DNA from 2 places in the Micromonospora sp. NPDC049645 genome. Region 1 is predicted to be linked to the other one. Evidence: riboswitches for the same ligand, from Rfam matches in the RefSeq annotation. Region 1 holds a riboswitch; the other holds the start of a gene.
What was found. A riboswitch is a leader RNA that binds a small molecule or an ion and turns the genes downstream of it on or off. The one in region 1 is predicted to bind thiamine pyrophosphate.

Region 1 (5,564 bases):
GCGGGGTGTCGCCCTCGGCGTCGGTGGCCGTGCCGTCGAAGGCGACGGTGACCGGTGCGGTGCCGGTGGCCGGGGTGGCCGTGGCGCTGACCACCGGCGGCCCGTTCTCGGTGACACCGCGGCCGACGAAGTCCATCCAGTTGACGTTGAACAGCGAACCCGTTCCACCGTTCGGGTCGCGGGCCACGAAGTACAGCGAACCGCTCGCGGCGCCGGTGACCGGTGCGCTCACGTCCGTGTACGTCTGCCACGCGCCGGTCGCCGGCACGGTGGCCGTGGCGACCACCGGTCCGTCGACCGCGCCCGCGCGGACCTCGATCCGACCGCCGGCGGCGGCCGAGGCGGCCCGGAACCGGATCTCGGTGATGTTGGTCAGGTTAGCCGGGGCCACCGACCACCAGTCGCCGTCCTCGATGAACCCGATGTTCTGGCCGCCACCGGCGGTGTCGGCGCCGGTCTCCCGCTGCACGCCGGCGTCGCCGCCGCCGGTGCTCACCGGTGCGCGCCCGGTGGCGGTGAAGAACTCGGCCTGCTTCTGCTTCGGCTGGAGAACCTCGATCTGCCGGCCGGTCAGGGCACCGGAGCCGCCGGCACCACCCTTGTCGGTGTAGGTGGCCTCGAAGACCGCGAAGACGTTCGCCTCGGCGCCGTGCCCGGAGGCGAGCGACGTCTGGACGGTGCCGGTGCAACCGGTGTGCTGCTCCAGCGGGTGGGCGTGCTCGTCGTGACCGAGCAGCACCTGGAGCTGCACCTTGTCACAGTCGATCTGCCCGTCCTCGGGGTCGGTCACCTTGATCGAGTAGCGGACCTGGTCGCCCCAGTTGAAGAAGCCGCCGTCCGGTGGGAACTCGATGGAGACCGTCGGTGCGGTGTTGCCCACGGTGACCGGCACGTTGGCCACCGCGGTACGACCCTTGGGGTTGGTGACGGTGAGCTGGGCGGTGTAGTTGCCCGCCGTCGCGTACGTGTGGGTCGGGTTGGCCTCGGTCGAGGTCTGCCCGTCGCCGAACGTCCAGGCGTAGGTGAGCGTGCCACCATCCGGGTCCCGGGAGCCGGCACTCGAGAAGGTGACCGTCAACGGCGCCGGACCCGAGGTCGGGTTGGCGGACGCCGCCGCGATCGGCGCGCGGTCACCGGCGGTGTAGTCGATCCGGTAGACGCCGGAGTTGTCGTTGTTGCCGCCGAAGCCGCTGCCCCACTCGATCAGATACAGCGCGCCGTCCGGACCGAACTCGAAGTCCATCGGCCGGATCATGCTCATGCCGGTGAGCAGCTGGTTGATGTCCACCAACGACTTGCCGTCGGGGGTCACCTGCATGGTGTACATCTTGTTCTGGTTCCACTCGCCGAGCAGAGCCTTGCCGTCGTAGTACGCCGGCCACTTGCGGTTCGAGTTCAGGTCGGCGTCGTAGCGGTAGACCGGGCCGCCCATCGGGGCGCCGCCGCCGCCGATCTCCGGGTAACGCGCGTCACCGGCGTACCCGTAGTCGACGGTCGCCGGGACCACCGGCGGGAGGTTGGTCAGACCGGTGTTGTTGGGCGAGTTGTTCACCGGCGCCGCGCAGTCGAACTTCGCACCGCTCGGGCCGGACGGGAAGGTGTAGTCGTTGTACGCCTCGTTCGTGCCCGTGCAGTACGGCCAGCCGTAGTTGCCCGGGGTGACGATGTTCCACTCGACCAGACCGCGGGGGCCGCGGTTCGGGTTGTCCGCGTTGGCGTCCGGCCCGTAGTCGCCGACGTACAGCGTGTTGGTCTTCGGGTCGGTGCCGATCCGGAACGGGTTGCGGAAGCCCATCGCGTAGATCTCGGGACGGGTCTTCTCGGTGCCCGGCGCGAAGAGGTTACCGGCCGGGACGGTGTACGTCCCGTCGTCCTCCGGGTGGATCCGGATCACCTTGCCGCGCAGGTCGTTGGTGTTGGCGGAGGTGCGCTGCGCGTCGTAGTCCTGGCGGCCCGCCCGCTCGTCGAGCGGCGAGTACGAGTTCGACTCGAACGGGTTGGTGTTGTCACCGGTGGCCAGGTAGAGGTTGCCGTCGCCGTCGAAGGTCATGCTTCCGCCGGCGTGGCAGCAGGTGTTGCGTTGGGTGTCGACCCGCAGCACCTGCTTCTCGCTGGCCGGGTTGATGGTGTCACCGGTCACCGTGAAGCGGGACAACAGGTTGCGGGTGACCCCGTCGTTCGGGGCGTAGTACAGGTACACCCAGTTGTTGGTGGCGAAGTCCGGGTCGAGCCGGATGCCGATGAGGCCGTCCTCGTTACCGGTGAAGACGTCCAGGTCGACGGCGGTGACGGTGTTGCCGGTGTCCGGCTTCACGATCTGCACGCGACCGTCGCGCTCGATGTAGAAGACCCGCCCGTCGGGGGCGATGTCCAGTTCCATCGGGTTGCTGGTGTTGCTGTCCAGCGTGACCTTCTCGAAGTTCGAGGTCTTCGAGGCGCCACAGTCGGCGTTCACCACACCTGCCGCGGTCTGGATGCCGCCGAGCAGGTGGGAGAGGAACCCGGGCTCGGCGTACGACTCCCGGGTGTGCCCGCCGCCGGTGTACCAGGAGCGACCGCCGTCGAAGTCCTGACACCAGGCGGTCGGGTGGTCGGCACCCATCGCGCCCGCGCCCGGGGTGTAGCTCTTCTCGTCCAGGCTGGCCAGCACGTGCACGTCCGGCCGGGGGTTGGTCTGGAAGTTGTACCACTCGTCGAACCGGGACCAGCGGTCCGGCAGTTCGGCCGTGGACGGGTGGGCGTGATCCTCCACCTTGACCGTGGCCTGCTGGTTCTGCGGGTGGTTGGCGAAGTACGCGCCGACCAGGTCGCCGTACCAGGCCCAGCTGTACTCGGTGTCCGACGCGGCGTGGATGCCGACGTAGCCGCCGCCGGCCTTCACGTAGCGCTCGAACGCGGCCTGCTGGTCGGCGTTGAGCACGTCACCGGTGGTGGAGAGCCAGATCACCGCCTTGTACTTCGCCAGGTTGGCGTCGTTGAACACGGCGCCGTCCTCGGAGTTGTCCACGGTGAACCCATTGGCGGCGCCGAGCTGTTGGATGGCGGCGATGCCGGTGGGGATGGAGTCGTGCCGGAAGCCGGCGGTCTTGGAGAAAACGAGGACTGAGTAGGGATCGGCCGCAACCTTCGGCGCCTTCGGCGCCACCTGGCTGACCGGCTTCCCCGCCGGCGCTTCGCGCGGGGGGACCTGGGCGGCCGCCTGGGCGGGCGCGCCGAACAGGGTGGTCGAGGCCATGGCCAGGGAGATCAGGGTTGCGGTGATGGGTACGCGGGCACGACGAGAACGGGACACGCCGCCTCCTGTGTCGTAGTGACAGAGCTTGCGGGAGTCGGCTCGCCGAAGGCCGTCCCTGATGGAGCCGGCGGTCGCACCGTGCCAGGGTGCCCCCACCGACATTTTGTCGAATCGCTGAACAAATTAATTCGGCTGGTTCGATGTCGGGCAAGATGCGGACGGGTAACGGTTCTGCAACGGGGGGCGACATTCCGAACAGGACCGCATGAAGTGCCCCATGGATCTTGATCGTTCTGGTGTCGTCCGGCCTGTCGGCGGTCGCCGGACCTCGCCTTGGCAGGCCGTCGGATCTGTCGTACGGTGACACGCAAGTAACCCACGGGAGCCCGGTGTACCGGGCTGAGAGGGGGGCTGACAGCCCCCGACCGTCGAACCTGATCCGGGTAATGCCGGCGCAGGGAGGAGCGTTGCCGTGCCGTCCCTGGGGCGATTGCATCTCATCACCGACACCCGACCCGGGCGTGACCCACTCGCCGTGGTCCGGGCCGCCCTCACCGTGGCCCGCGCCGAGCTGGTGGTGCAGGTCCGGGTCGAGGATTCCGCCACCGACCGGGAGGCGTACGACCTGGCCCGGCGGGTCCTGACGCTCTGCACGTCGTACGGGGCGACCTGCCTGGTCAACGACCGGCTGCACGTGGCGCTGGCGGTAGCCGCCGCCGGTGGGCACGTCGGCGCCGACGACCTGCCGGTCGCCGCCGCCCGCCGGGTGCTCGGCCCCACCGCCGTGCTGGGCGCCACCGCCCGCGCGCCGGGCCAGGCGCGCGAGGCCGTCGCGGCGGGGGCCAGCTACCTCGGCGTCGGGCCGTGCCACACCACCGGCACCAAGACCGGTTTACCGGACCCCATCGGGCCCGCCGGGGTACGCGCCGTCGTCGACGCCGTTGACGTCCCGGTCATCGCGATCGGCGGAGTGACCGCCGCCCGGGTGCCGGCGCTGCGGGCCGCCGGGGCGTACGGGGTGGCGGTGGTCGGTGCCGTCTCCGCAGCCGCCGACCCGGCCCGGGCCACCACCGAGCTGATCGAGGCCCTGACGTGCTGACCGGCCGGTCCCCGTCACCGCGATCGAGCGACCGGGCCCGGCCGGACGTGGCGGTGGTGGGGGCGGGCCCGATCGGGCTGGCGGTCGCCTGGCGCTGCGCCGCGCGCGGGCTGCGGGTGGTGGTGCACGACGCGGCGCCCGGCTCGGGGGCGTCGGCGGTGGCCGCCGGCATGCTCTCCCCGGTCGCCGAGGCGTACTTCGGTGAGCGGCAGCTGACCGAGTTGCTGCTGGCGTCCGCCGCCCGCTGGCCGGCGTTCGCCGCCGAGCTGGCCGAGACGACCGGTGTCGAGATCGGCTACCGCACCGAGGGCACCCTGATGGTCGGGCTCACCGGCGACGACCTCGCCGAGGCGCGCCGACTCTGGGCGTACCAACAGGGTTTGGGCCTCCCGGTGACACCGCTGCGCCCCAGCGAGCTGCGCGACCGCGAACCGGCGCTCGCCCCCCGGGTGCGCGGCGGCGCGCTCGCGCCCACCGACCACCAGGTCGACCCCCGGCTGCTGGTGCCGGCGCTGCGCACGGCCGCGCGGCGGGCCGGCGCGGTGCTCGTGCCGCGGGCGGTCCGCCAGCTGTCCGACGTGGACGCGACGGTCACCGTGGTCGCCGCCGGCTGCGGGGCCGCCGCGCTCACCGGCCTGCCCGTGCGGCCGGTGAAGGGCCAGATCCTCCGGCTCCGCGCGCCCGACGGCGTCGCGCCGGGCTTCCGGCACGTGATCCGGGGGTACGCCGACGGCGAGCACGTCTACCTGGTGCCCCGCGCCGACGGAGAGGTCGTGCTCGGCGCGACGGTCGAGGAGCGTTCGGACACGACGGTCACCGCCGGTGCCGTGCAGCGCCTGCTCCGCGCCGGAGTCGACCTGCTGCCGGAGTTGACCGAGTACGACCTGGTCGAGGCGGTCGCCGGGCTGCGCCCGGGCACCCCGGACAACGCGCCGATCCTCGGGCCGCTGCCCGGTCGCCCGGACGTCCTGGCCGCCACCGGGCATCACCGGCACGGCATCGTGCTCACCCCGATCACCGCCGACCTGATCGCCGAACTGGTGCTCGGCGGCGGACCCGACCCGCTGCTCGCGCCCCTGCGAGCCGACCGCTTCGGCGTTGCCGCGTCGGGCGTACCTGAACCGACGATGAAGGGGGACCGGTGGAATTGACGGTGAACGGGTCCGGTCGCAGCGTGCCCGCGGGCGCGTCGGTGGCGGACCTGGTCCGTGACATCGTGGCGCACCCACG
Region 2 (5,564 bases), on a different contig from region 1:
GGTCAGGAAGGCGCGGAACCGACCGAGGAACTCCTCCGCGCGTGCCACGTCGTCCGGATCGGATCGGGGCCACGGGTCGATCAGGTCGAGCCGGAACCGGCCGAGGAACAGCTCCTTGCCGAAGCTGGGTCGGTCCCAGGTGGACTGGCGAGCGGCCTCGGCGACCTGCCGGGCCTCCTTCTCCGAGACCTGCCCGGCCTCGGCGGGCAGTGCCGCGGCGGCACCCGTGGTGGTGTCGGAGTCGGGGTCGTCCGGTGCCGGTCGGCCGTTCTGCGTCGTGGTCACGGCTGCCCCCTCGAAGCTCGGTGCGGCTGCTCGACGTGCGCGACTACCGCCACGCTACCCCCGGTTGTTACCCAGGGGTAGCGCTGCGTGAAGATCCGCGCGGTCAGCGACCGTGGATGGTGTCCGGGTCGTCGTCATCGTCGTCGATGTCGTCCTCGCCCCAGTTGCGGCGGGCGAACGGCAGGAGCATCCAGAAGGTGAGGAACCAGAGCCCGGTCAGGGCACTGAGCACGAAGGCGATCGGCCGGTCCAGCACGAAATCGGTGATCAGCAGCACCGCGCTGACCATCGCGATCAGCATGAAGGCGAGGCCGCCGGTGGCCATCCGGTGCGCGAAGCGGACCAGCTCCGGCTTGCGTCCCTGCCGGAACAGCGCCCGGTGGAACGCCACCGGTGAGATGATCATCGCGGTGGCGGCTGCCGCCGCGAGCAACGCCACGATGTAGACGTCGCGCTGGAACTCCGTGGTCTGGGTGAACCCGTTACTGAACGGCAGGGTGAGCAGGAAGGCGAAGAGGATCTGCACGCCGGTCTGCGCGACCCGCAACTCCTGTAGCAGGTCGGCGAAGTTGCGCTGCCAGCGCTGCTTCTCGGTCTCCTTGGACACGCGCTACCTCCGGTGAGACGCTACTGCCGGCGGTCCCGGCCGCCGGCAGCAACGCCAATGCCCCACCCGGCCGAGCGCGAAACAGGTTCACGACACCTGCCGTTCATCTCGGCGACGCAAGTCGGCCGCCCGACGTCAGGAACCGCGTCGGATCCGACCCGCGTACCGGGCCTCCAGCTCGTTGTTGTGCGCGTCGCCGTCCGGAATGTTCGCCGACAGGTAGACCGGGGGCCGCTCCCCCGCCGCCAGCAGCCGGGCCACCACCTCCACGGTGATCTGCTGGGCCAGCAGCGCCGCGGTGATCGAGGAGACCGCGCCGACCGCGCCGCCGCCGGGCAGCGGCAGCGTCGCGTCGCCGTACGGCGCGCCGTTGTCGAGCACCACGTCGGCGATGTCGCTCAGCTTGCGCCCGGACGGGTGCCGGGAGGCCATCCGGCCGGAGTGCCGCGCCGAGGTGATCGCCACCAGGCCGTGGCCACGCTCCTTGACCAGCGTGGCGAACTCCACCATCGCGCCGTTGACCCCGGAGTTCGAGGCGAGCACGAAGACGTCGGTGGGTCGCACCGGAGCCAGCTCGTAGAGGCGGTGCGCGACCTCCGGGTCCCGTTCCAGCAGCGGGCCGAGCCGCTCGGCCGGTTCGCCGCCGAGCAGCACCAGGTCGCGCAGCGCGATCCGGTTGGTCGGCACCAGACCGCCCGCCCGGCCGGCGATCTCCATGGCGAGGGCCTCCGAGTGTCCGGTGCCGAACGCGTGCACCACCCCGTCGGCGCGTACGGCCTCGGCGATCAGGTCAGCGGCCCGGCCCACCGCCTCCCGCTGGCTGGCGGCCACCCGGCCGATCGTTTCGGTCACCACGGCCAGGTAGTCCTCGGCACTCACTGTCATACGTCCTCCGTCGTTCGTTGGCGTCCACCGCCGCTCAGGCCGTTCCGCCGGCTCGGGCCGTTCCGCCGGCTCGGGCCAGGATCGCCTCGGCGAGCGGGCCGGGCGCCGCGTCCGGGATCCAGTGACTCACCCCGGGCAGTTGCACGAAGCGGTAGTCCCCGGTGACGTTCGCCGCGCACGCCTCGGCGGCGGTCCGACCGATGGCGACGTCCCGGTCACTCCAGACGTACGTGGTGGGCACCGCGACCGGACCGACGCCGGCCAGGTCGGCGCGGGACATCGCCCGGTACCAGTTCAGCGCGGCGGTGAGCGCGCCCGGCTCGCGCATCGGGTCGGCGTACCGGTTCACCCGGGAGGTGTCGCCCACCCCGCCGAGCAGCTTGCGCAGCGCGGTGGCGTGCCACGCCAGCAGGACCTTCTCCGCCTTGTCCGGCTTGCGGAACAGCGCGATGTACGACGAGCGGGCCTTCTGTTGGCCGTCGGTGGCCAGGGCGTGCGCCATGGCCGCCGGGTGCGGTACGGACACCGCGGTCAGGGTGTGGACCCGCTCGGGGTGCCGGGCGGCGACCGCCCAGGCCACGATCGCGCCCCAGTCGTGGCCGACCAGGTGCACGGCGTCCAGCCCGAGCGCGTCGAGCACCGCCACCACGTCGGCGACGAGCTCGGGGATCCGGTAGTCGGCCACCGCCGTGGGCCGGGCGCCGGGCGAGTAGCCGCGCTGGTCCAACGCGTACGTGCGCAGCCCGGCCTGGTGCAGCGTCGGCACCACGTCGTCCCACTCGCCGCTGTGTTGCGGAAAACCGTGCAGCAGCAGGACGGGTACGCCGTCCGGCGGACCGTCGACGGTCACCTCGAACGTGAAGCCTCGCGCGTCAACCCGCATGATCGGAAGCGTACCCAGCCGGCGGCCGGCCGGTCGCTCCCGCAGGTCAGGCGAATGCCTGCTGGGCCCACGACCCTGACCGGTGCTAGCGTCAGCGAGACAACTTCATATCCGACAGGGGAGCGCACAGCGCTGAGAGTGCGGGCACGCCCGCAGACCCTCGAACCTGATCTGGGTAATGCCAGCGCAGGGAGTTCGGTCGACCTCCAGCCGCGCCGCAGTCCGGTGCCACCGGACGCGGCGTGCGTCTTCTCCTGGTTCTCTTCACTTGAACTGGGAGCAAACCATGGACAACACCACCAACCGTTGGCGCACCATCGACATCGTGGTCGCCTCGGTGATCGCGGTCGCCTTCGGCGTCATCTTCTGGGCCTGGGGCCTGGTCTGGAGCGCCACCGAGGGCGCGTTCGCCTTCTTTCCACCGGCACAGACGCTGCTCTACGGCGTCTGGTTGATGCCTGCGGTGATCGGCGGGCTGGTCATCCGCAAGCCCGGCGCCGCGCTCTACTGCGAGACGGTGGCCGCGGTCCTCTCCGCGCTGCTGGGCAGCCAGTGGGCCGGCACGGTGATCCCGCAGGGCATCGTGCAGGGCATCGGCGCCGAGCTGGCCTTCGCCGCCTTCCGGTACCGGTCCTTCCGGCTGCCGACCGCCGTGTTCGCCGGCGCGCTGACCGGCCTCAGCGCCGCGCTGTTCGACTTCTTCGTCTGGAACGTCGACTACGAGCTGACCGACTACCGCATCCCGTACGCGCTGCTCACCATCGTCAGCGCCACCGTGATCGCCGGCGTCGGTGGCTGGCTGCTGACCCAGGCCCTGGCCAACACCGGCGTCCTGGACCGCTTCCCGGTAGGCCGCAACCGAGCCCTGATCTGACCCCACCCCCACTGGTGTTGATCAAGAGGTTTGCGTCAACGGACGGTGACTTTCTGACGCAAACCTCTTGATCAACGGGGGTGAGCGGGGGCGCTGCGCGGGCAGGCCGAGGGCCGGGAGGGGGCGGGGTTGGTGGGCGGGGTTTTGCTGCGGGGGTTCGGGTGGCGGCACGCTGGGCGGCGTGCCTGGGCCGTGCGCGGAGTTGACCTGCGGATTGATGCCGGGGAGCGGGTTTTGCTGCTCGGGCCGTCGGGGGCCGGCAAGAGCACCCTGCTCAGCGCGCTGGCCGGGTTGCTCCCCGAGGACTCCGGCGAGCAGGAGGGCACCGTCGAGATCGACGGGCTCGACCCGCGCAAGGGGCGGGAACGCGTCGGCATCGTCTTCCAGGATCCGGAGACGCAGCTGGTGATGGCGCGCTGCGGCGACGACGTCGCGTTCGGGCTGGAGAACCGGGGAGTGCCGGCCGACGAGATTTGGCCCCGGGTGGACGAGGCGCTGCACCGGGTCGGCTTCCCGTACCCCCGGGACCGCAACACCGCAGCCCTCTCCGGCGGCGAGCAGCAGCGCCTCGCCCTGGCCGGCGCGCTCGCGCTGCGCCCCGCGCTGCTGCTGCTCGACGAGCCGACCGCCAACCTCGACCCGGCCGGGGCCGAACTCGTCCGACAGGCGGTGGCCGGCGCGTTGGACGCCGACACCACGCTGATCCTCGTCGAGCACCGGGTCGCCGACGCGCTGCCGCTGGTCGACCGGGTGATCGTCCTGGAGCCGGGTGGCGGCGTCCGCGCGGACGGCACACCCGAGGCGGTCTTCGCCGCGCACGGCGCCGCCCTGGCCGCCGAGGGGGTGTGGGTGCCCGGTCACCCCATCGCGCCCCGGCCCGCCGCCGCCGGCCCCGGGGAGCTGTTGCTCACCGCCGACCAGCTCGGCCTGCCGCCCCGGCTGGGCCCCACCACCCTGGGGGTACGCGCCGGTGAGGCACTCGCCGTACGCGGACCGAACGGTGCCGGCAAGTCCACCCTGGCGTTGCTGCTCGGCGGTCTGCTCCGGCCGGGCACCGGGCGGGTCACCGCGTCCGCGGAGTTGGCCGGCGCTGATCACCGGACTCCCCCACACCGTTGGCGGGCCCCCGCCCTCACCCGGCGGATCGGATCGGTCTTTCAGGACCCGGAGCACCAGTTCGTCACCAGCACCGTCTTCGACGAGCTGGCGCTCGGCCCGCGCCGCACCGGTCAACCCGAGGCGGTCGTCAGGGACACCGTGGCCGGGTTGCTGGGTCGACTGCGGCTGGACCGGCTCGCCGCCGCCAACCCGTACACCCTCTCGGGTGGTGAGGCGCGGCGGCTGAGCGTGGCGACGGCCCTGGCCACCGCGCCCCGCCTGCTGATCTGCGACGAACCCACCTTCGGGCAGGACCGACGGACCTGGCGGGAGCTGGTGGACCTCTTCGCCGAGCTACGCGACGCCGGGCACGGCCTGGTCGCGGTCACCCACGACGCGGACTTCGTCGCCGCGCTCGCCGACCGCACCGTCACCCTGCGACGCACCCCGGACCACCGATGATCAGCATCGAGCCGGTCGCCGCGCCGGACGCGCCGTTGGCCCGCCGCAACCCGGTGGCGAAGGTCGCCGCCGCGCTGGTCTTCTCGTTCACGCTGCTGGCGACCCTGGACCCGGTGGCCCCGGCGATCGCCATCGCCCTCGAACTCGCCGTGCTGCCGCTGTTCGGCATCCGCTACCGGGTGCTGGCCCGGCGGGCCTGGCCACTGCTGCTCAGCGCCGCCGGCATCCTGGTCACCCTGGTGCTGTTCGCCGCCGACCGGTCCGGCCGGGTCCTGCTCGACGCGGGACCGGTGCTGGTGAGCACCGGCGTACTGCTCACCGCCCTCGGCCTGGTGCTGCGGGTGTTCGCGGTGGCGCTGCCCGGTGTGATCGTCTTCGCGACCACCGACCCCACCGACCTGGCCGACGCGTTGATCCAGAACGCGAAGGCGCCGGCCCGCTTCGCCATCGGGGCGCTGGCCGCGTTCCGG

Region 2: another riboswitch for thiamine pyrophosphate. It lies ahead of AB0J33_RS27370 (ECF transporter S component); the one in region 1 lies ahead of thiE (thiamine phosphate synthase).

What each region holds. Positions count from the first base shown of each region.
Region 1 covers NZ_JBFAOI010000003.1:110,071-115,634, reverse strand. Annotated here, with positions in the region: gene AB0J33_RS09000 (ThuA domain-containing protein) at 1-3,292, opposite strand, end outside; TPP riboswitch at 3,604-3,713, shown strand; gene thiE (thiamine phosphate synthase) at 3,708-4,334, shown strand; gene thiO (glycine oxidase ThiO) at 4,331-5,485, shown strand; gene thiS (sulfur carrier protein ThiS) at 5,476-5,564, shown strand, end outside.
Region 2 covers NZ_JBFAOI010000017.1:10,406-15,969, forward strand. Annotated here, with positions in the region: gene AB0J33_RS27350 (acyl-CoA dehydrogenase family protein) at 1-210, opposite strand, end outside; gene AB0J33_RS27355 (DUF6328 family protein) at 389-892, opposite strand; gene AB0J33_RS27360 (SIS domain-containing protein) at 1,028-1,777, opposite strand; gene AB0J33_RS27365 (alpha/beta fold hydrolase) at 1,812-2,660, opposite strand; TPP riboswitch at 2,767-2,871, shown strand; gene AB0J33_RS27370 (ECF transporter S component) at 2,947-3,534, shown strand; gene AB0J33_RS27375 (ABC transporter ATP-binding protein) at 3,667-5,094, shown strand; gene AB0J33_RS27380 (energy-coupling factor transporter transmembrane component T) at 5,091-5,564, shown strand, end outside.